3 regions of the Roseateles flavus genome follow, and region 2 is predicted to be linked to each of the others. Evidence: predicted binding sites of a transcription regulator. Region 2 holds the regulator's gene; each other region holds the start of a gene.
What was found. The regulator FNR, encoded in region 2, switches genes on or off when oxygen is low (the NO sensors DNR and NnrR bind a similar motif). The targets are predictions, from matches to a motif close to TTGATNNNNATCAA.

Region 1: ABDJ40_RS06725 (TraR/DksA family transcriptional regulator) is a predicted target of FNR. The motif match lies at 1,569-1,582, and genes of this name have one in related genera.
Region 3: ABDJ40_RS16620 (MBL fold metallo-hydrolase RNA specificity domain-containing protein) is a predicted target of FNR. The motif match lies at 2,999-3,012, and genes of this name have one in related genera.

The regions. Positions count from the first base shown of each region.
Region 1 is NZ_JBDPZC010000002.1:216,363-222,336, reverse strand. Features, by position in the region: gene ABDJ40_RS06735 (DUF2799 domain-containing protein) at 103-651, shown strand; gene ABDJ40_RS06730 (hypothetical protein) at 701-1,081, opposite strand; gene ABDJ40_RS06725 (TraR/DksA family transcriptional regulator) at 1,125-1,520, opposite strand; gene ABDJ40_RS06720 (YCF48-related protein) at 1,754-4,237, shown strand; gene queA (tRNA preQ1(34) S-adenosylmethionine ribosyltransferase-isomerase QueA) at 4,312-5,376, shown strand; gene ABDJ40_RS06710 (IMPACT family protein) at 5,395-5,974, opposite strand, start outside.
Region 2 is NZ_JBDPZC010000009.1:4,419-10,392, forward strand. Features, by position in the region: gene icd (NADP-dependent isocitrate dehydrogenase) at 1-408, opposite strand, end outside; gene ABDJ40_RS17900 (urease accessory protein UreH domain-containing protein) at 656-1,375, opposite strand; gene hemN (oxygen-independent coproporphyrinogen III oxidase) at 1,392-2,801, opposite strand; gene fnr (fumarate/nitrate reduction transcriptional regulator Fnr) at 2,980-3,717, shown strand; gene ABDJ40_RS17915 (hypothetical protein) at 3,854-4,141, opposite strand; gene ABDJ40_RS17920 (hypothetical protein) at 4,173-4,439, opposite strand; gene ccoG (cytochrome c oxidase accessory protein CcoG) at 4,449-5,912, opposite strand; gene ccoP (cytochrome-c oxidase, cbb3-type subunit III) at 5,940-5,974, opposite strand, start outside.
Region 3 is NZ_JBDPZC010000007.1:347,923-353,896, forward strand. Features, by position in the region: gene mnmC (bifunctional tRNA (5-methylaminomethyl-2-thiouridine)(34)-methyltransferase MnmC2/FAD-dependent 5-carboxymethylaminomethyl-2-thiouridine(34) oxidoreductase MnmC1) at 1-1,517, opposite strand, end outside; gene ABDJ40_RS16620 (MBL fold metallo-hydrolase RNA specificity domain-containing protein) at 1,566-2,927, opposite strand; gene ABDJ40_RS16625 (DEAD/DEAH box helicase) at 3,085-4,587, opposite strand; gene ettA (energy-dependent translational throttle protein EttA) at 5,075-5,974, shown strand, end outside.

The sequences.
Region 1 (5,974 bases), on a different contig from region 2:
GCGGCATTCTGCCTAAACCGGGGGGTGCCGAGGGCGGCGGTCTGCTGGAATCGGCGAAGATGCGTTGGAGCCAGAACTGACAATGGACCGAGGAGCCCGGGAATGATCAGCAAGCGTGCATGGGGATGGAGTCTGGCCGCGGCCATGGCGGCCTTGCTGGGTGGCTGCGCCAGCATGAGCGAGAGCGAATGCCAGCGTGCCGACTGGTACCAGAAGGGCGTGCAGGACGGCCGCGACGGCCAGGCCCGCGGCCGTGTGGAGGACCATGCCAAGGCCTGCGCCAAGGTGGGCATCAGCCCCGACGAGACGCGCTGGCAGACAGGCTGGACCGAGGGCCTGCGGCGCTACTGCCGCCCGTCCAACGGCTGGCAGCTGGGACTCAAGGGCGAGTACTACCGTGGCGTCTGCTCGGACCAGCCCGAGGGCGAGGACTTCGAGAACAACTACCAGGCCGGCAAGCGTGTCTATGACATCGGCCAGCAGCTGGATCGGAACTACCGCGAGATGCAGCGCCTGGAGCGCGACCTCGCCGACGCCAAGACCGATGAGGAGCGCAAGCGCCTGCGCAGCCTGCTGCGCGAGCTGGACATCGAGCAGATGCGCCTGCGCCAGCGCCAGCGCATGGAGATGCTGTCCGCCCCCCGGCCATGACAAACGCCCTGGCGGGCCAGGGCGTTCGAGGGGGACGGGCGCGGGCCGCTCAGGTCGGCGTCGGCACGCCGGCCATGCGGTCGTGCTTCAGGAAGTACTGGCGGGCCAGGGCGACCAGCTGCTTGTCGCTGGGATGGTCGACCGACTCATAGCCCACGATGGACGGCAGCAGCGTGGCGCGATGCTTCTCCACGTAGTGCTTGAAGTCCTTCTGCGCCGTGGACGAACCCACGACCAGGATCTCCGTGATGCCGGCGAGGGCGGTGCAGACGTCGGCAAAGAACTCATGCTCGCTGCGCACCGTGCTGCCGTGCTGCTTGGTGTGGTGCGTGTGCGCCTTGACCTTCTCGGCCTGCACATGCTCGGCGTCGAACTGCAGGATGTTGGCGCTGTGGTGGTCCAGCCAGACGACGGCGTGGAAAAGGCTCATGCGGGGCTCCTGTGAATGGAAGGGATGGGAAATCTGGGCGGGCTCAGAGCGTGGCGTGATGCGCGCCGCCGCCTCGGGTCTCGGCGGCCGACTGGCACTCGATGCAGCGCGTGACCTGCGGGCTCAGGCGCAGGCGCTCGAAGGCGATGGCGGCGCCGCAGTCCGCGCAGTGGCCGAAGTCCGGCTCCTGCAGGCGCTGCAGTGCCGCATCGACCTGGCGCAGGGCCAGCAGCGTGGCGTCGCTGCGGGCCAGGTCCACCTCGCGATCCGCCTCGTGGGCGGTCTCGCCGTCGGTGTCCTGCAGCAGCTGCTCGCGGGCATGGGTGACGCGGTCCTCGCCGCCCAGCTGCAGCTTCAGCTCCGCCTCCAGGCGGCTGCGCTGCGTCAGCAGGGCGGTCTCGAGAAGGCCTTTCTGGCCGGGTGTCAGGGATGTGCTCATGGTGAGGGCTCCTTGACGCCATCGTTGCACCGCTGGCGTCCCCGCGCGTTGATGCGCATCAAGTGTGCGAGTGCGCGACGCGCCCGGCGGTACTCCCCCATCGGGTGGTGCCAGGGGCCGGATGCTGACTCATAGAATCCGCGCAACTTTGGGCTCGTATCCGGCGTCAGGGCCTGCGCGAAGGCCAGCGCCAGACGAGGGCCGAAGACCCATAAATGAGGAGGATTGCAGGCATGTCGGTAGCAACGTCGACCCTTTCCCGGACCCCCTTCGCCGTTGCGGCACTGGCCAGCGTGGTGCTGGCCGGCTGCGGTGGCGGTGGTGGCGGTGGTGACACCAGCCCGGTCCAGCCAACGCCGCTGCCGGAGCTGTCGATCACCGCGCCGGCCAGCGGCGACGTGGCGCAGGCGGTGCCGCTGGGCACCAGCGCCACCATCGCCAGCGGCCTCAAGGCCCGTTGGGAGTTCGGTGACGGCAGCAGCAGCACGGAGCTGGCGCCTCGCCACAGCTATGTCAAGGCGGGCGACTATGAGATTCACCTGACGATCACCAACGAAGCCGGCCAGACGCGCGAGTACAAGACCTCCATCGCGCTGAGCCGCCCGGGCATCGTCAAGGGTCTGAACTGCAACAAGGCCGAGGAGAAGGGCTGGTGCTGGCAGCAGCCCTCGCCCACAGGAAATCCGAGCTACGGCCTGGCCTTTGCAGACGGCAAGACCGGCTGGCGCGTCGGCGAGGAAGGCGAGATTTTCAAGACGAGTGACGGCGGCGCTGGCTGGAGCCTGCAGCACAAGAAGTCGGATCTGCGCCTGGTGGCCGTTCGGGCGGTGTCGAGCAACGAGGTGTGGGTCTTCGGCGAGAAATGGTTGCAGGACGAGAACGTGCTGCTGCACACGAGCGACGGCGGCCGGAGCTGGACCCAGGCCACGGCGCCCGGGCTCTTCGGCATCAGCCACCTGTACTTCGGACGCCTGAGCCAGGACCACTACACGATCAGCCACGTCTATCCCAATGGAGGCCTGCTGGTCAAAATCTGGAATGCGCGCTGGGGCACCCGTCCGGGCTTCCGGTATACGGCTGACGGTGGTGCCAGCTGGAGCACGCCAGACGTTCTGGGCGACGGCATCGTCACCGACAAGGGCACCCTCCTGACGCATGCCAATGGGGAGATCTTTCGCGCCAATCCTTCGCAAGGCACGTCCCGCGTGGTCCTGAACCTGAAGGCGGCGGGTGGCATGGCGGGGGGCTACGACGTGCATTGGTCGTCCAGCGGCGGCGTCATCTGGGCGGTGCAGGCGTCCACCTCCACGGCCAGCGACAAGCCCTTGCCCATCACCTACGTGAGCCAGGATGATGGCCTGACCTGGCGCATCCAGGATGCCCTCTCGACCAAAGGCGCGCCGTTCGGCGGCGTGTATGCAGACCTGGTGGCCGCGATGGACGGCGGCCAGCGACTGCTGGCCATCGCCTTTGGCCATCCCGTGCGCAGCCTGGATGGCGGACGCACCTGGATTTGGGATCAGTCGCTGCCTCCCAGCTTCGCGCTGTCGTCCAACTGCGCCTCCACCGGTGATCGCCTGATCTGCTCGACCTATGACGGAAGGTCCTATGGCGTGACGAAGGACCTAGGGGCTACCTGGGACCTGAAGTCCATGCCGGATGCGGTTCGGAACTACCGTGACACCGCCTTTGAACGTCTGGAAGCGCTTCCGGATGGTGCCCTCGTCTTTGTCGCCGGTGGCATGGGGCCGGACTTTGTCCTGTCGGCCGATGGCCGGTGGACCCAGGTGGCCGATCGCCATCGCTTCCATAGCCCCACGGTGGTCAGCTTTGCCAGCGCACAGCAGGGCTATCTGTTCGGTGCCGACGGCAAGTTCTACGGCAGCCAGAACGGGGGGCAGTCCTGGTCCTTGCTAGACCTGCCCTCGGTGGGCATCAAGCCGGGCCGCATGGATGTCGCCAACCAGGTCTGGTCCCCCGCCTCCCTCGCGGCCTGGGGCAAGGATCGTCTGGGCGTGGTGGACGGGGACGGCCAGCTCTGGCTCAGCCCGGACAAGGGGCAGTCCTGGTCAGTCTTCAACGGCACGCCCGCGCAGCGCTGGGGTTCGCTGCGAGCGCAGGATGAGCAGTTCCTCTGGGTGGTGCCGCCCCTGTGCGGCGGCTTGATCAGCGATGTCCGGCAATGCCCGAGCAGCCTGACGAGCGCGGTCCTCCTCAGTGACGACGCAGGCGCCCACTGGAAGGCGGTGCAGGTGCCACTCAAGGTGCCGGCCGCGGTGTACCGCAGTGCCAGCGGCCGGCTGACCATCGTCGGTGAGGAAGGCCGGGTGCAGCAGTCGGACGACGGGGGACTGCGCTGGATCGAACGCGCAACGCCATCCAAGAGCTCCCTGTTTGGCCTGCATTCGGTGGACGGGAAGCAGCTGTGGGCTGTGGGCGTCGACGGCCTGATGGTGTCCAGGGACGAAGGCGTGACCTGGACTTCATCCGGCTTGCCGGGGCACTTCCTGGATGTCCGCTTCGCTGATGCCCAGCACGGGTGGGTGGTCGGCCATGATGGGCAAATTCATGCCACGCGCGACGGCGGCACGACCTGGGAGCGTCAGGAGTCTGGCACGAAGCAGGACCTGTACCGCCTGGAAGTGCTGGACAGCCGCACGGTCTGGGCCATTGGCATGTGGGGTGCGGTGCTGGCTACGGGGACGGGCGGCCTCTGAGTCCTGCTCGAAGGCATGGAACAATCCAGGCCTTCGTCACCTGATTGGTACGGGTCTGTCCGGCCCTCAAGTCCATGAGCAGTCTTCCCCCCGACGCGGCGCGCGAGTTCAGCGTCAGCGACTTCGACTTCGAACTTCCCCCCGCGCTGATCGCCCAGCATCCCGCGCCCGAGCGCAGCGCCTCGCGCCTGCTGGACGGCCGCAGCCAGCCCCCGGTGGACCGCGTGTTCCGCGAGCTGCCCGGGCTGCTGAGCCCCGGCGACCTGCTGGTCTTCAACGACACCCAGGTCATCAAGGCCCGCCTGTATGGCGCCAAGGCCAGCGGCGGCGCGGTGGAGGCCCTCATCGAGCGCGTGCTGCCCGGCACCCGCGAGGTCTGGGCCCATATGCGGGCCAGCAAGAGCCCCAAGCCGGGCGCCATCGTGCGCTTCGCCGAGGCCTTCGATGCCGAGGTGCTGGGCCGCTGCGGCCCCGACAACGGGCTCTTCCACCTGCGTCTCTCGGGCGATCCCTTCGAGCTGCTGGAGCGGCATGGACATGTGCCGCTGCCGCCCTACATCAGCCACGAGGACAGCGCGGACGACGTGCGCCGCTACCAGACCGTCTTCGCCCGTCAGCCCGGCGCGGTGGCCGCCCCCACGGCCGCCCTGCACTTCGATGAAGGCGTGCTGGCCGCGCTGGCCGCCCGTGGCGTCGACACGGCCCATGTGACCCTGCATGTGGGCGCCGGCACCTTCCAGCCGGTGCGGGTGGAGAAGATCGCCGAGCACCAGATGCACAGCGAGTGCTTCGAGGTGCCCGCGTCCACGGTGGAAGCCATCGCCCGGACGCGCGAGCGCGGTGGCAAGGTCGTCGCGGTGGGCACGACCACGCTGCGCGCGCTGGAGTCCGCGGCCCGCGGCGGGAGCCTGCAGGCGGGTGCCAGCGAGACCAGCATCTTCATCACGCCGGGCTTCCAGTTCCGCGTGGTGGACCGCCTGGTCACCAACTTCCACCTGCCCAAGAGCACGCTGATGATGCTGGTCTCGGCCTTCGCGGGCTACGAGCACATCATGGCGCTCTACCGCCACGCCATCGCACAGGGCTACCGCTTCTTCAGCTACGGAGACGCGATGCTGCTGGAGCGGCGCGAGGGCTGAGCGCCGCCCGGGCAGGGCTCAGGCGCCGTCGTCCGGTGCCAGCCAGCCCAGGCGGCCCTGGCAGGCCTCGTTGAGCCGGGTCTGGAAGGCGGCGGCCTGCGGCTCGGGCAGGGACAGGTTCATCTCGACCATGGCGCCATGCTGCACATCGAGCAGCTGTGCCTGCGCCAGCTCGATCTCGCGGCGCAGCAGTCCCTCCAGCGCATAGGGCAGGGTGCAGCGCAGCCGGGTCTGGCGCACGCGGGGGATCTTCTGCGCCTGCAGCAGGGCCTGGGCGATGCTGTCGGTGTAGGCCCGCACCAGGCCGCCCGCGCCCAGCTTGACCCCGCCGAAATAGCGCACCACGGTGGCCAGCACGCCGTCCAGGTCCTGGTGGCGCAGCACGTCCAGCATGGGGCGGCCGGCGGTGCCGCCGGGCTCGCCGTCGTCATTGGCCGCGGACTGGCCGCCGGCCAGCAGGGCCCAGCAGACATGGGCGGCGCCGGGATGCTGCTGCTTCAGCTCGGCCACGCGGGCCTGCGCGCGGCTGCGGTCGGCACAGGGCTCGACGCAGCCGAGGAAGCGACTCTTCTTGATGATCAGTTCGCTGTGGACGGGG
Region 2 (5,974 bases):
CTTGAAGTAACGCACTGGGCGCAGGCAGACGTAGAGGTCCAGCTCCTGGCGCAGGGCCACGTTCAGCGAGCGGATGCCACCACCGACGGGGGTGGTCAGCGGGCCCTTGATGGAGACCACGTAGTCCTTCAGAACCTGCAGGGTCTCTTCGGGCAGCCAGACGTCCGGGCCGTAGACCTTGGTCGACTTCTCGCCGGCGTAGATCTCCATCCAGTGGATCTTCTTCTTGCCACCGTAGGCCTTGGCCACGGCTGCGTCGACGACCTTGATCATCACCGGGGTGATGTCAAACCCCGTGCCGTCACCCTCGATGTAGGGAATGATCGGCTGGTCGGGCACATTCAGGGAGAAGTCGGCGTTGACCGTGATCTTCTGCCCGCCTTCGGGCACCTTGATGTGTTGGTACATGTGTAGTCGTCTCCGCTAGTCGCGAGGTTGGATGCGGCGGGGTGCCGCCATAAAGAAATCGATTCTATGCCAGCAGAGCTTTCATGGGCCTGATACGCCTTGCAGTCTGGCGTTTCAATGCGGTTTCACCCGCAGTGAGGCTGGATGCCGCTGCGCAAGCCGGCAGCTGCGCTGCACGAGGCCCCCATCGACCGCCCTCCGCGCAAGATGAGTGCAGATACGCCTTGTTTGATGCGCATGCCCGCATTCAGGCACAGTAGGCCTGGATCTGCGCCCAGACCCCATGCCCCAGCGCCCAGCCCGCGCTGAGTACCAGGCCCAGGCCGCCCAGGCGCGTGGCCCAGCGCATGCCGCGCCCCTCCTCCACCTGCCCCAGGCCCAGCAGCTTCCACAGGATGGCCGGCCCCAGGGCCAGGCCCAAGCCTGAGCTGACGGCGAAGGCGCCCATCACTGCGGCACCGCCGAGCGCGCCATTGGCCAGGGCGGCCAGCAGCAGGGCCGATTGCAGCAGGCCGCAGGGCCAGGCCACCCAGCCCAGTCCCGCCAGCACGGCACGCCAGCGCGGACGCTGCGGCGCGCTCAAAGAAGGACCTCCTGCCGCCAGCGCCGCAAGCGGGATGGCAGCGTCGCGGCTGCCTTCGCGGCCCAGGGCCGACAGCCAGGCCGGTTGCCGAGCCTTCCACAGCAGGTAGATCCCGAGCGCCAGGGCGCCCAGGTGCAGCAGCAGCCAAAGGGGCCGCAGCAGGGCCACCGTCTGCCCCCAGCGCGCCATCAGCGACACACTGGACGCCGCCACCGCACCGGCCGCACCATAGCTGAGCAGGCGACCCAGCTGGAAGCCGAGATGCGCGGCCGTGCGCGGCGATCCCTGGCTCAGTGCGGCACAGGGCGCGCCGCACATCACGGCACAGTGCGGGGTGCCGGCCAAGCCCATCAGCAGGGCTGAACCGACGAGGGCTGCTTCCATGGGGAGGACTGTAGCCTCAGATGATGCGCGAGAACTGCGCGCGGGTGCGGTCGGCCTGCAGGTAGCGGTCGAAGACCATGGCCACTGCACGCACGAAGTACCAGCCCAGCGGTGTCACCTGGATGGCCTCGGGCTCCACCACGACCAGGCCGGTCTCCTGCATGGACAGCAGCTGCTCCAGCTCGGCACGGAAGTACTCGCGCACCTTGATCAGGTGGGCCAGCTCGATGGACTCGAACTCCACCCGCCCCTGGCACATCAGCGCCATGATCATGGCCCGGCGGACCAGATCGTCGCGGCTCAGGGCCAGACCGCGCTGGATGGGCAGCTGGCCCTGGCGGATGGCGTCGTAGTACTCGGGCAGGGTCTTGGCATTCTGGCTGTAAGTGGCGCCCACGCGGCCGATGGCCGAGACGCCCAGGCCGATCAGGTCGCAGTCCGGCTGCGTGCTGTAGCCCTGGAAATTGCGGTGCAGGCGGCCCTGGCGCTTGGCCACGGCCAGCGAATCATTGGGCAGCGCGAAGTGGTCCATGCCGATGTAGGCATAGCCATGGCCCACGAAACCGCTCAGGGCGGTAGACAACATGGTCAGCTTGGACGCGGCCACCGGCAGCTGGCTGGCGTCGATGCGGCGCTGCGGCTTGAAGCGCGTGGGCAGGTGAGCGTAGCCGTACAGCGCGATGCGGTCCGGACGCAGCGTCGCGACCTGCTGGATGGTGCGCTGGAAGCTCTCCGGCGTCTGCTGCGGCAGCCCATAGATCAGGTCCACGTTGGTGGACTCGAAGCCCAGGGCGCGGGCCTGCTGCATCAGGCTCTCGACCATCTCGTAGCTCTGCACGCGATGAACGGCCTTCTGCACTTCCGGGTCGAAGTCCTGGACGCCGAAGCTCAGGCGGTTGAAGCCCAGCTGGCGCAGGTGCTTCAGGCGGGCTTCGGTGACGGTGCGCGGATCGACCTCGATGGACACCTCGGCGCCCGGCGCAAGCTTGAAGCGCTGCTTGATGGCGTCCATCAGCCCGGTCAGCTCGTCGTCGTTGAGGAAGGTCGGGGAGCCGCCGCCGAAATGCAGCTGGGAAATGGACTGCGGCCGGCGCAGCTCGGCCACCGTCAGGTCCATTTCCTGGACCAGCACTGCCAGGTACTCCGCCGCGCGCTCATGGTGCTTGGTGATGACCTTGTTGCAGGCGCAGTAGTAGCAGACCGACTCGCAGAAGGGGATGTGGATATACAGGGAAAGGGGCGCGCCTCCGCCCACCACACCGCCGTCGGCCCGCTGGTTCAGGGCCTGCTTGTACTGCTCGACAGTGAAGGCCTCGACGAATCGGTCGGCCGTCGGGTAGGACGTGTAGCGCGGACCGGACACATCGAAGCGGCGCAACACATCCTCGGTGATGCCCGGCAGGGCGGCAGTATTGATGGTTTCCATGCCGCCACTGTGCCAAGCCTGCACAAGCACTGATTGACCTGTGTCAAGTTTGATCAACTGGCGCGGGTAAACAATGGCTACAGCCTTGAGGAGCGTCAGGGCCGTCCTTTGCCCTGCAGCAGAAACGGCCATTGACATCTCCTCGCCGCCCCGGCAGTCCCAGCCCATAATGAGCCCTATGAATACCCAGACCCCGATCAAGATCGAGCCCTTCAAGGTCGCCTGCTCCAGCTGCAATCTGCGCGAGCTGTGCCTGCCCGTCGGGTTGTCAGAGTCGGACCTGAACCAGCTGGACAGCCTCGTGGCCACGCGCCGCAACGTCTCCCGCGGGGACACCCTGTTCCGCACCGGCGATGCCTTCCAGTCGCTGTACGCGGTCCGCACGGGCTTCTTCAAGACCTGCGTGTCTTCGGAGGACGGCCGTGACCAGGTCACCGGTTTCCAGATGGCCGGTGAGCTGCTGGGCCTGGACGGCATCAGCAATGATCGCCATTCCTGCGACGCCGTCGCCCTGGAAGACAGCCAGGTCTGCGTGATTCCCTACAGCCAGCTCGAGGAACTCTCCCGCGAGTTCACCGACCTGCAGCACCAGTTCCACAAGATCATGAGCCGCGAGATCGTGCGCGATCACGGCGTGATGCTGCTGCTGGGCTCCATGCGCGCCGAGGAACGCCTGGCCGCCTTCCTGCTGAACCTCACCCAGCGCCTGCAGGCCCGCGGCTTCTCCGCCTCGGCCCTGGTGCTGCGCATGACGCGCGAAGAGATCGGCAGCTATCTGGGTCTCAAGCTGGAAACGGTGAGCCGCACCTTCTCGAAGTTCCAGGACGAAGGTCTGCTGGAGGTCAAGCAACGCCAGATCCGCATCCTGAACCAGGACGGCCTGCAGAAGCTGGTGAACACCGCGCACTGCACCTGAGCGCACTTCACCTGAGCGGCCCCGTGCCTGCTCGATGATGGCAAAGCCCGCTGCGTAGCGGGCTTTTTGCTTGCAGTGCGGCCAGAGGCGCCGGACGGCGGACGGTCAGCGCCTGCGCAAAGGCAAGACCTGACCCTCAGTGCGGCCAGCGCCGCGGCTGGCCAGGTGCCGACTCGGCGGGCAGGGTCGCCAGCAGCATGGTCACGGCCGAGGCCAGGCTGATCAGCAGCCAGAAGGCCAGGAAGCTCAAGGTGTAGATGGCTTCGCGGCTCAGTTGCACCGGCGACAGACCGAACCAGCTGAGGTCCATGGGATCGACCAGCGCGAACACCAGTGCCTCGGTCACGCCGGCCATCACAAAGGCCGGCCAGAGGATGTGCATGGCCCATCGCGCCGGGCCCGGCTTTTCACCAATCAGTCCCATCCCGGTCTCCTCCACGATGGACTGCGAGGACTTACTTGCCGCTCGCAGGGCCGCCGGTGGCGGCATGGTTGCGGGCCGCGATGGCGGGCGCCAGTGCGGCGGACTGGGGGCCGTCCGCGGCGCTGTCGGCGGAGAGACGCTGCTGGGTCTCGATCACCGGATCGGGATGCTTGAGGGCCACGCCCAGGGTCACGAAGCTGGCCAGCACCACGGTGGCGGGCCCGCCCACCACCAGCCACATCATGCGCTCACGCCACCAGGCGCGCGGTGCGGTCGAAGGAGATTGAATGTCAGCCATGTTTCGCTCCTAGCGGGGAACCACAAAGGTGGATTTCTCGACCAGCTGGCTTGGCACCTCGCTGGCCCTGGCATCGCGAACGATGCGGAAATGGATCTCATGGGCGCCACCGCCCGCCGATTGTGCCGTCTGCGGTGGCAGGCGCAGCGCGACGGACACCCAGCGCGCCTCGGCCGGCCCCACGCTCATGTGCAGGGGCTGCACCAGGGCCAGGCCCTGCAGGCCTTCGGCGGTGACGGTGTAGGCCTGCGTCTCCTCGGTCGCATTCATGACCTGCAGGCGGTAGACGTTCTCGATGTAGCCATCGTCCACCAGGCGGGCCAGCGAGGCGCGGTCCCGCACCACATCGACCTTGAAGGGCGTGCGGGTCAGCATGTGCCAGAACAGGGCCACGCAGATCAGCACCAGAATGCTCGAATAGATCAGCACGCGGGGGCGGAACATGCGGCGGATCAGCTGCGCGCGGCTGAGGTGCTCGCTGAGGCCGTTCTGCGTGTCGTAGCGGACGAGGCCGCGCGGGTAGCCCATCTTGTCCATCACGCCGTTGCAGACGTCGATGCAGGCCGCGCAGCCGATGCACTCGTACTGCAGGCCGTTGCGGATGTCGATGCCTGTGGGGCAGACGTGCACGCACAGATTGCAGTCGATGCAGGACCCGAGACCCGCGGCCTTGATGTCGATCTTGCGCCCGCGCGAGCCACGCGGCTCGCCGCGCTCGGCGTCGTAGCTGATGATCAGCGTGTCCTTGTCGAACATCGCGCTCTGGAATCGCGCGTACGGACACATGTACTTGCAGACCTGCTCGCGCATGTGACCGGCGAACAGGTAGGTGGCAAAGCCATAGAAGAGCACCCAGAACAGCTCCCACGGCCCGAGTCCCAGGGCCGCCACCTCGGCCCCGAGGACCTTGACGGGCGTGAAGTAGCCAACGAAGGTGAAGCCGGTCCAGACCGCGAGCGCAATCCAGGCCAGTTGCTTGCCGCCCTTGCGGCCGAGCTTGTTCAGGGACCAGGGCGCGGCGTCCAGCTTCATGCGGGCGGCGCGGTCACCTTCGAACTTGCGCTCGATCCACATGAAGATCTCGGTGTAGACCGTCTGCGGGCAGGCATAGCCACACCACAGTCGACCGGCGACTGCGGTGAAGAGAAAGAGCGCATACGCCGAGATCAGCAGCAGCGCCGTGAGGTAGATGAAGTCCTGCGGATACAGGACGAGGCCGAAGATGTAGAAACGGCGCGCGCCCAGGTCGAACAGGACGGCCTGGCGTGCGTTCCACTCCAGCCAGGGCAGCCCGTAGAACAGGAGCTGCGTGAACCAGACCAGGGCCCAGCGCCAGCGGATGAACCATCCGCTGACGGCCTTGGGGTAGATCTTCTTCTGAGCCTGGTAGAGCGACACCATCTCGCGGGCGGCATCCTCGCCCGGCAGGGCGGGGGACGAAGCATTCGAGGGGGTATCGCTGCTACTGCTCATGGGGATCAATCCTGGATGCGACGGAACTTACTTGGCGGCGACGGCGGTGCCCTGCGACAGGC
Region 3 (5,974 bases), on a different contig from region 2:
GCACCCGCCAGCGGCAGCCGGGGCGCGTGCAGGCCGCTCAGGGCCAGCTGCTCGGCGCTGAGCCGGCTGATCTGGCCGCGCTGCACGTTCAGCGGTGGCAGCTGGGCGGCCGGTCCACCGGCGTCGAGGGTGGCCAGCAGGGCCAGGCTGTCAGCGCCCGCGGCCAGCACCAGGGACTCGGCCTCGGCCAGCACGCGGCCGGCCTCGTCCAGGCACTGCCAGCCTGCGTCGCTGCGGCGCAGCCGGCTCACGCGGCAGTCGGTCCGCAGCTGGATGGGGCGGGCCGCCGTCTCGATCAGGGCCTTCACCATGTCCGGCGGGGGCAGGGCGCCGCCACCGGGATAGAACCAGGCGGCCGTCACAGCGGGAGACAGCGGCCAGCCGGCCCGTTCGCAGGCCTGCTCCCGCGAGAGCGCCTGCACATAGTCGGGCGGCAGGCCCAGGCGCTCGATCTGGGCCTGCAAGGTGGCGAGCTCGCGCTGCATCTCCAGGCGCAGCAGGCCCGTCTGCAGCCAGGGCAGCTGGCCGCCGGCCCGCAGGGCGCGGGCATGGCGCTCGGTGTGCAGGGCGGCGGCGCGGTTGAAGCGGGCGTGCAGGCCGTCGTCCGGGTTGAGGGTGCCATGGAAGAGCCCGCCGGGATTGCCGGAGCCCGACAGCGCCGGCGCCTCGCGCGACTCCAGCAGGCTCACGTCCAGCCCCTGGGCCGCGAGCGCATGGGCACAGGCGGCGCCCGCGATGCCGGCGCCCAGCACGAGGGCCGTGCGCGCACCCGGCGCCAGGGCCAGGCGGCCGGGCGGTCTTTGCGTGGCATGGCGGGGCCGGTAGCGGGCCACGCTCATCTGCCCCTTGCTGGCAAAGCCCTCGGCCTTGCGGACCTCGAAGCCGGCGCTGGCGAGGCCCTCCCGCACCGCCCGGGCCACGCTCCAGGTGGCGGCCGTGGCTTCCGGGGCGGCCAGGCGGCCCAGGCTGCGCAGCAGGTAGGGGTCCCAGATGTCCGGGTTGAGGGCGGGCGAGAAGCCGTCCAGGTAGAAGGCGTCAACCTCCGCGACGATCTCGGCCAGCCAGTCGCGCGCCTCGCCCAGGCACAGCATGAGGCGCACGCGGCCCTGCTCGAAATCGAGCACATGCAGGTTGTGTGTGAGAGGCGGCCACCGGGCCAGCAGCTGCGCCGCGAGCACGGGCTCGGGCGAGTGGGCATGGGCGCGCTGCAGGTCCGCGTGGCGCAGCGGGTGTTTCTCGACGCTGATGAAGACCAGGCGTTCGGCGCGCTGCGGGTCCGCACGCCAGGCGGCCCAGGTGGCCAGGAAGTTGTTGCCCAGGCCGAAGCCCGTTTCCAGGATCACGAACCGGGCGCGGCCTTGCCAGCGCTGCGGCAGCTCGTTGCCGCCCAGGAAGACGTGCTGCGCCTGCGCGAAGGCGCCGGCGCGGGCATGGTAGACATCGCCGAAGCCGGGCGCGCTGGGCGCCGCGGCATCGGAGAAATCGACCTCGGCGGGACGGATGGGCTGGGTCTTCATGGGCGGCGCAGTATGCCGCAGCCCGGCCTTCGCCGCCCCTGCGCTGGCTCAGACTTCCACGGTTTCGCCATGCTGAGGCACGCGCACCTGCCAGCCCAGCTCGTCCTGGATGCGGCTGCGCAGCGCATCAGCCGCCTGCGGTTCGCCGTGCACCACGAAGGTCTGCGAAGGCGGCCGGCGGAACTGGCGCAGCCAGGCCATCAGCTCCTCGCTGTCTGCATGGCCGGAGAAGCCTTCCAGGTGGCTCAGCTCGGCGCTGACCGGCACGTACTCGCCGCGGATCTTGATCTCGCGCGCGCCGGCAATCATCTTGGCGCCGCGCGTGCCCCCCACCTGGAAGCCGGCGAAGCAGATGTGGTGGCGGGCCTGCGGCGCCATCACCTGCAGGTAATTGAGCACCCGGCCGCCGGTGGCCATGCCGCTGGCGGAGATCACCACCCCGGGGCGGTGCGCCACGGCCTGGGCCACCTTCAGCGACTCCTGCGGCTTGCTGACCACGCGCACGCCCTCGCACAGGCGCGCGAGTTCGCCGGACGAGATCTTCAGCAGGCGCCCGTATTCCTGCGTGATCTCGGTGGCCTCGCGGGCCATGGGGCTGTCCAGGAAGATCGGCAGCTCACCGGGGATCTCGCCGGCGGCCCGCAGGCGCTGAAGCACCAGCAGCAGGGCCTGGGCGCGGCCTACCGCGAAGCTGGGCAGCAGCACGCTGCCGCCGCGGTCGATGGTGCTGCGGATGATGCGGCCCAGGCGCTCCTGCACGTCCTCGGCCGGGTGGCGGCGGTCGCCGTAGGTGGACTCGACCAGCAGCACGTCGGCCTCGTCCAGCGGCTGGGGTGGGGGCAGCATGAGGTCCTTGGCGCGGCCCAGGTCACCCGAGAAGACCAGGCGCCGGCCCGCGCCCTGCACCGTGATGCAGGAGGCCCCCAGCAGGTGGCCGGCGGGCGTGAAGCGGATCTCGTTGGCCCCCAGCTTCAGCCGCCCGTCCCGCGGCAGGCCGACGAAATGCGAGAGGGCGCGCTGCGCGTCCTTGAGTGTGTACAGCGGCAGAGCCTTCGCATGGCGGGTGCTGCCCGTGCGGTTGGCGCGGCGGGCGTCTTCTTCCATCAGGTGGGCGCTGTCCGCGAGCAGCACCTCGCAGAGCTTGCGGGTGGCCGGGGTCGAGAAGATCTGGCCTCGGAAGCCCTGGCGCACCAGGGCCGGGATGTAGCCGCTGTGGTCCAGGTGGGCATGGGACAGCAGCACGGCGTCGATGCTGGCCGGTGCCACGCCCAGCGGGCCCCAGTTGCGCTCGCGCAGCGCCTTGTAGCCCTGGAAGAGGCCGCAGTCCAGCAGCAGGCGGCGGTCACCGGTGTCGATGAGGTGGCGCGAGCCGGTCACGGCGTCGGCGGCACCCAGGAAGGTCACTTTCATGCGTCTCTCCGCAAGCAGCTGGTGGCCGGGCCATTGTGGACCAGCCGCGCGGCCGGCCGGCGGCGCGCGGCTTGAGGTGGGTCAAGCGCCGTCCAGTTGCAATGCAGATGCAAAAAAGCCCGGCGGTGCCGGGCTTTGTCGGGGGAGGCTGAGGCGATCAGCGCTTGGGGCTGGTCAGGCGGGCGCCGCCATTGCCCTGTCGAGCCTGGCCGCCACCGGAGCGCTGGCCCTGGCCGCCTCGCGGCGCGTCGTTGCGGGCGCCGCCGCCGCCGTTGCCACGGCCTTGGGCCGGCGCATTGTCGCGGCGTGCCGGCGCCTGGCTGCGCCCGGCTTCCTGGCGGGGGCGGTCACCACCACGGCCTTCGCTGCGGGGCGCGTCACCACGGGGCTGCGAGGGACGGCCTCCGCGGCCACCACCACCACCGCCGCCGCTGCGGCCACCTCGGCCGGCACCGCCGCCCAGGCCGCCGTTGAGCACCATGCGGCCCAGCACGATGGGCTCGGCCTTGGCATTTGGGTCGGGCTCGAAGCCGGGCACGATCTCGCGGGGGACTTCGCGCTTGATCAGCTTCTCGATGTCACGCAGGAAGCCGTTCTCGTCCACGCAGACCAGGCTCACGGCTTCGCCCTTGGCGCCGGCACGGCCGGTGCGGCCGATGCGGTGCACATAGTCCTCGGGGACATTGGGCAGCTCGTAGTTGACGACGTGGGGCAGCTGGTCGATGTCGATGCCGCGGGCGGCGATGTCGGTCGCCACCAGCACCTGCAGCGTGCCGGCCTTGAACTCGGACAGCGCCTTGGTGCGCGCGCCCTGGCTCTTGTTGCCATGGATGGCCATGGCCGAGATGTCTTCCTTGTTCAGGTACTCGGCCAGGCGGTTGGCGCCGTGCTTCATGCGCGTGAAGACCAGGACCTGGTGCCAGTCGCCCTGACGGATCAGGTGGGCCAGCAGTTCCTTCTTCTTGTCGCGATCGACCGGATGGATCTTCTGGGCGATGGACTCGTTGGTCTGGTTGCGGCGCGCGACCTCGATCAGCGCCGGCTGGTTCAGCAGGCGGTCGGCCAGGGCCTTGATGTCGTCGCTGAAGGTGGCCGAGAAGAGCAGGCTCTGCTTCTTCTGCGGCAGCAGGGCCAGCACCTTCTTGATGTCATGGATGAAGCCCATGTCCAGCATGCGGTCGGCTTCGTCCAGCACCAGGATCTGCACATGGGACAGGTCCAGCGTGCCCTGCTGCGCGTGGTCCAGCAGGCGGCCGGGCGTGGCCACCAGGATGTCCACGCCCTTGCGCAGGCGGTCGATCTGCGGCTGCATGCCCACGCCGCCGAACATCACCATGGACGTCAGGGGCAGGTACTTGCCGTACAGGCGCACGCTTTCTTCGACCTGTGCCGCCAGCTCTCGCGTGGGCGTCAGGACCAGGGCACGGATGACAATGCGGCCGCGAGCGTCGCGGACCGGCTTCTGGGCAGCCAGGCGGTGCAGCAAGGGCAGGGTGAAGCCTGCGGTCTTGCCGGTGCCGGTCTGTGCTCCCGCCATGAGGTCACCGCCCTGCAGGACGGCCGGGATGGCTTGGCTCTGAATGGGGGTGGGAGTGGAGTAGCCGGCGTCGGCAATGGCCTTCAGGAGGGGCTCGGCCAGGCCCAAGGAATCAAAACTCATCGACTGCGGGATTCGCACGCCAGCCGCTCTATGCCTGGCCGCGCCGCATTGTGTGCGACGCCAGTCTTCGGGCCGGGCGGGGCGGGTGCTTGAGCTCAAAAAAAATGACGCCACGGCAAGACTGTGAGCCGTAGCGTCGAAGGCGATTATAGGTCGGGTGCCGGTCGGCTGGGGTGGATATCGTGAGCCGGGGCGCGTGACGGATCGGACCGGCCCCCGCGGCGGCATGCCCGCGCCCTTTGCACCGGGCCGGACGGAGCGGGTCCGGAAGCTGCGACAATAGCGGTTTGGCCTGGGTGAGCCGCGGGCCGGGCGAGGCGTGCCACGAGGGCGCTCAGTCCCGGGCCACCGCTGTTTGCCGCGGTTCTTCCGCGTGAGGCCACCGTGCTGGTTCGCCAGCCCCTGCCGCTGCGGCCGTCTGCCTCCGGGCGAGGCCGCTGCGGCCCGAATTCCGCATCTTCCACCTGCACTCAACCCTGAGTAAGCCATGGCCCAATATGTTTTCTCGATGAACCGTGTCAACAAGACGGTTCCCCCCAAGCGCCACATCCTGAAGGACATCTCCCTGTCCTTCTTCCCCGGTGCCAAGATCGGCGTGCTGGGTCTGAACGGCTCGGGCAAGTCCACGCTGCTGAAGATCATGGCCGGCGTCGACAAGGAAATCGAGGGCGAAGCCGTGCCCATGCCCGGCATCAAGATCGGCTACCTGGAGCAGGAGCCCAAGCTGAACCCGGACCAGACCGTGCGTGAGGCGGTCGAGGAAGGCATCGGCGGCGTGCTGGCCGCCAAGAAGCGCCTGGACGAGGTCTATGCCGCCTATGCCGAGCCGGACGCCGACTTCGACGCCCTGGCCGCCGAGCAGGGCGAGCTGGAAGCCATCATCGCCGCCGCCGGTTCCGAGAACACCGACCTGCAGCTGGAACTGGCCGCCGACGCCCTGAACCTGCCGCCCTGGGATGCCAACATCGGCGTGCTGTCCGGTGGCGAGAAGCGCCGCGTGGCCCTGTGCCGCCTGCTGCTGTCCAAGCCCGACATGCTGCTGCTGGACGAACCCACCAACCACTTGGACGCGGAAAGCGTGGAGTGGCTGGAGCAGTTCCTGCAGCGCTTCCCCGGCACCGTGGTGGCCATCACCCACGATCGCTACTTCCTGGACAACGCCGCCGAGTGGATCCTCGAACTCGACCGCGGTCACGGCATCCCCTGGAAGGGCAACTACTCCGACTGGCTGGACCAGAAGGAACGCCGCCTGGAGCAGGAGCAGAAGTCGGAAGATGCCCGCTCCAAGGCCATGAAGGAAGAACTGAAGTGGGTGCGCTCCAACGCCAAGGGCCGCCAGGCCAAGAGCAAGGCGCGTCTGGCCCGCTTCGAGGAACTGAGCGACGTC